DNA from 2 places in the Kineococcus rugosus genome. Region 2 is predicted to be linked to the other one. Evidence: riboswitches for the same ligand, from Rfam matches in the RefSeq annotation. Region 2 holds a riboswitch; the other holds the start of a gene.

Region 1 (2,195 bases), on a different contig from region 2:
GGCGACCGGCTCGGCGACCGGCTCGGCGACCGGCTCGGCGACCGGCTCGGGCTCCACGGCGACCGGCTCGACGGCGGGCTCGGGCTCGGTGGGCGCCGCGACGGGCGCGGGCTCGGCGACCGGCTCGACGCGGGTGGGCGGGCCGGCGGGGCGGCTGGCGGCGCGGCGGCGGCGCGGCCGCGTCGTCGCGCCGGTCGTCGTGCCGTCGTTCTCGGGGGTCTCTTCGGGTGTCGTCGTCACGGGGTGCTCCGCATCGCCCGCAGCGTCCGCTCCACCGGTGAACCCCGCGGACGCTCGGGCGTCCTGGTCGGAATCGCCGGGCGGGTCGTCCCACGCCCGACGGAAGTCCTCGGTGCACCGGAGAGGTCGCGCGACGCGTGCTCCCCCCGGAGCCACCGTCGTCGTCGTCCGGTGAACGGGCCGGGGCGCCTGCGAGGTCCTTCCACCAGACCGCGGCGCTGCCCGGGACCCGCGCGCTGGGCGGCGGTCTCGACGGCGGACCGTGCGCCCGGTGTCGGGGAACGCTCGGCCTCGCCCAGTGTCGCACAGCCCCACCGAGGTGACCCTGCGCACTCGCCGCGGGCGTTCCATCGCCAGCGGCACCCCTCGTCCGCTACATTCGGATCAACACCATCCAGAGTGGCCGAGAGACCTGGCTCGTTGACGCCACAGCAACCACCGCGCGAGCGGCAGGTGCTCCCGCCAGGGGCGATGGAGGACTCGCAGTGGACAGCTGTACCCAGCTCACCCGGCGCTACCACGTCGACCTCGCGCGCACGGCCTCGATGGCCTGTCACCGCGGCGGGTCGATGCGCCCGGGGACGTCGCGCGCGGCCTGACCGGCCCGCGCCACCTCCCCCGAGTCCTCGAGCGAGCGCGCCGCCTCCTGCGCGCACCCCCCGACGGACGTCGCACGTCCGCCTACCCCCGGAGCACACCCATGTCCGCGCCCCGCCGCACCCCCCCGCCCACGAGCACCCAGCGCCTGCTCGCCTCGCGCCGCCGCGTCCTGTCCGGCGCCCTCGGCGTCAGCGCCCTGGCCGCCACCGGTTCCCTCGCCGCCTGCGGGGAGGGTTCCGCCGGAGCGGGCCTGGCCGCCGGGGAGGCGGTCGACCTGCGGGGCAAGACGCTCAAGCTGATGGTCAACCAGCCGCACGTGCTGGCCTTCACCGACCTGCTGGGCAAGAAGTTCGCCGAGGAGTTCGGCGGCGAGCTGCAGGTCACCGCGATCCCCTACGACCAGCTGACGAGCAAGCAGATCCTGGACGTCCAGGGCGGCGACGGCGAGTTCGACGTCTTCGACTACTTCTACTTCGGCCTCGGCGAGCTGGTCGCGGCCGACGCGCTGGTGGACCTGACCGACTGGATCGGCGCGAACACCGACATCGCCACCGACGACTTCCTGCCGTCGATCTACGACCCGTACACGCTGCTCGACGGCAAGCGCTACGGCCTGCCCTTCGACGGCGACACGCACGTCCTCTACTACAACGCCGAGGTCTTCGACCGGTACGGCGTGCAGCCGCCCACGACGTGGGACGAGTACGACGCGGCCGCGGCGAAGATCACGCAGGACTCCGGCGGCAGCGTCTACGGGGCGATCGTCGAGGCCCAGCAGGTGCCGATGATCCTGGGCTGCTCCTTCATCAACCGCCTCGCCGGCTACGGCGGGACGCTGGTGGACGGCGACGGGAAGCCCGCGTTCGCCGGCGAGGAGGGGCTGGCGGCCCTGCAGCACCTCATCGACGTCTCCCCGCACGCGCTGCCGACCCCGCTGCAGACCGGCTTCGACCAGGCCAACTCCGCCTTCCTGGCCGGTCAGGGCGCCATGCTCGACACCTGGACCGACCTCGGCCTGAAGGCCCAGGACCCGGCCAGCTCCAAGATCGTCGACAAGTGGGGCGTCGTGACGCTGCCGGTCGGGGGGGAGAACACGACGCCGCGCACGGCGCTGGACGCCGGTTTCGGCCTGGGTGTCTCCTCGGCGGGCAAGCAGCAGGACGTCGCCGCCGCCTTCGTGAAGTGGGCGACGAACGAGGAGAACAACTTCCTGCTCGCCTCCACGGCCGGCTCGGGCATCGACCCGGCCCGCAAGACGGTGCTGGACTCCGCCGAGTACGCGGCGGCGGCGGGGAAGGCGACCGACGTCATCCGCGAGGGCCTGGACGGCGACCCGCTGGCGTGGCCGTCGCAGC
Region 2 (2,195 bases):
CGGAGTTCGGGGAGGTCATCGAGGCGATCGACGGCCTCGACGCCGACGTCACCAGCATCGAGGCCGCGCGCTCGCGCATGGAGGTCCTCACCGACATCGCCGCCGCCGGGTTCGCCCGCGGCATCGGGCCGGGCGTGTACGACATCCACTCCCCGCGCGTGCCGTCCGCGGAGGAGGTCGTCGGCCTGCTGCGCGCCGCCGTCGCGTCCGTCCCGGCGCGGCAGGTGTGGGTCAACCCCGACTGCGGGCTGAAGACCCGCGGGTACGCCGAGACCACGGAGTCGCTGCGGCACCTGGTGGAGGCGGCCCGCACGGTGCGCGCCGAGCTCCCGTCGGCGGCCGAACCCGTCGCCGCCGGCTGACCCACCGGACCCGGGGCCGACGACCCCGGCCGGCCGAGTCCACCGAGAACCCCTCCGCGGCCACGCGCGGAGGGGTTCTCGTCGTCCCCGGAACCGTTGGGGGGGCAGGGGTTGAGGATCGGCACCCCGACCCCTATGGTGGAACGGCACACCATCCAGAGCGGCTGAGAGACCTGGCTCGACGACGCCGCAGCAACCCCCCGGAAACGGGCGCGGGTGCTTCCGCCAGGAACGATGGAGGAGTTCCCGTGGACCGCACGTCCCACGTCGCCGTGCTGCGTCGCATCGTCGACTTCTGCCTGACGGGTTCCACCGGCTGTCGCTGAACCGCCTCCACCGGCGCACCGGGGACGTTCCCGGCGCCGCCGCGCACCCACCCCGCCGGTGGCTGCGTCCCCCCCCCCGTCGTCCCCCCGTCGTTCCCCTGGAGCCCCCTTGCGCACCCGCACGCCCCTGCTCGCCGTCCCCCTGACCGCCGCCCTCCTCCTCACCGCGTGCAGCGGGGGACGGAGCAGCGCGGAGGACCCGGCCGCCACCACACCCGTCAGCGGCGGGAACCTGACCTTCGCCATCTCCGTGGACTCCGGGTGCATCGACCCGCAGCAGGTCGGCAACAACGACGCCCTGAACATCGGCCGCCAGCTCGTCGACTCCCTCACCGTCCAGGACCTCGACGGGAACATCGCGCCCTGGCTCGCGGAGTCCTGGGAGGTCAGCCCCGACGCCACGACGTTCACGTTCCACCTGCGCGAGGGAGCGACGTTCTCCGACGGGACCCCCGTCGACGCCGCGGCCGTCAAGGCCAACCTCGACGGCATCGTCGCGCTGGGAGCCAAGGCGTCGCTGGGGTCGACGTACCTGCAGGGGTACACCGGGACGCAGACGCCCGACGCGCGGACGGCGGTGGTCACGTTCTCCCAGCCGAGCGCCCAGTTCCTGCAGGCCACCTCCACGATGTCCCTGGGCCTGCTGTCCGTCGCCACGACCACCGCCGACCCGGCGACCCGCTGCGACGGGACCACCCTCGTCGGGTCCGGCCCGTTCGTGGTGGGCAGCTACGCCAGGGACTCCGAGACGGTCCTGGACAAGCGCACCGGGTACGACTGGGCCCCGTCCGGGGCGAAGCACCCCGGGGAGGCGTACCTGGACTCCATCACCTACCGGGTGGTCCCCGAGGCCGGCGTCCGCACCGGGTCGCTGCAGTCCGGGCAGATCGACGCGACCACCGGCATCGCCTCCCAGGACCTGCCGCAGTTCGACGGCGGCGGGTTCTGGACGCAGCGGCGCGCGAACCCCGGCATCCCGTACAACTTCTTCCCCAACGAGTCGCGGCCGCTGTTCGCCGACGAGCGGGTGCGCCGGGCGCTGTCGAAGGCGATCGACCGCGCCCAGCTCGCCACCCTCCTCAACCCCGGCGACGAGGCCGTCAGCGCCGCCGTCTCGGCCTCCACCCCGTCCGCCCCCGACGACTCCGGCGTCCTGGCCCGCGACGTCGACGGCGCGGAGGCGCTGCTCGAGGAGGCCGGCTGGGTGGAGGGCCCGGACGGCGTCCGCACCAGGGACGGGCAGGAACTCACCTTCACGGTCACGTTCTGGCAGCCCACCTCCGCGGTCCTGGAACTCGTGCAGCAGCAGGTGCGCGAGGTCGGCATCGACCTGCAGCTGGAGCAGGGCACGACGGCCGACACCAACGCCCTGCAGGAATCCGGCGACTACGACGTCCTGTTCTACAACCTCACCCGCTCCGACCCGGACGTGCTGCGCACGATCTTCTCCACCGGGTCGCGCAACGTGAACCAGCGCGCGCACAGCGGGGTCGACGACCTGCTGGAC

Evidence for each region. Region 2 has a riboswitch for S-adenosylmethionine ahead of ACRYM6_RS16820 (ABC transporter substrate-binding protein). Riboswitches for the same ligand answer to the same signal wherever they lie in the genome.
Region 1: another riboswitch for S-adenosylmethionine. It lies ahead of ACRYM6_RS02630 (ABC transporter substrate-binding protein); the one in region 2 lies ahead of ACRYM6_RS16820 (ABC transporter substrate-binding protein).

What each region holds. Positions count from the first base shown of each region.
Region 1 is NZ_JBJLSJ010000003.1:119,640-121,834, forward strand. Features, by position in the region: SAM riboswitch class I at 628-718, shown strand; gene ACRYM6_RS02630 (ABC transporter substrate-binding protein) at 941-2,195, shown strand, end outside.
Region 2 is NZ_JBJLSJ010000030.1:32,596-34,790, reverse strand. Features, by position in the region: gene metE (5-methyltetrahydropteroyltriglutamate--homocysteine S-methyltransferase) at 1-362, shown strand, start outside; SAM riboswitch class I at 511-603, shown strand; gene ACRYM6_RS16820 (ABC transporter substrate-binding protein) at 798-2,195, shown strand, end outside.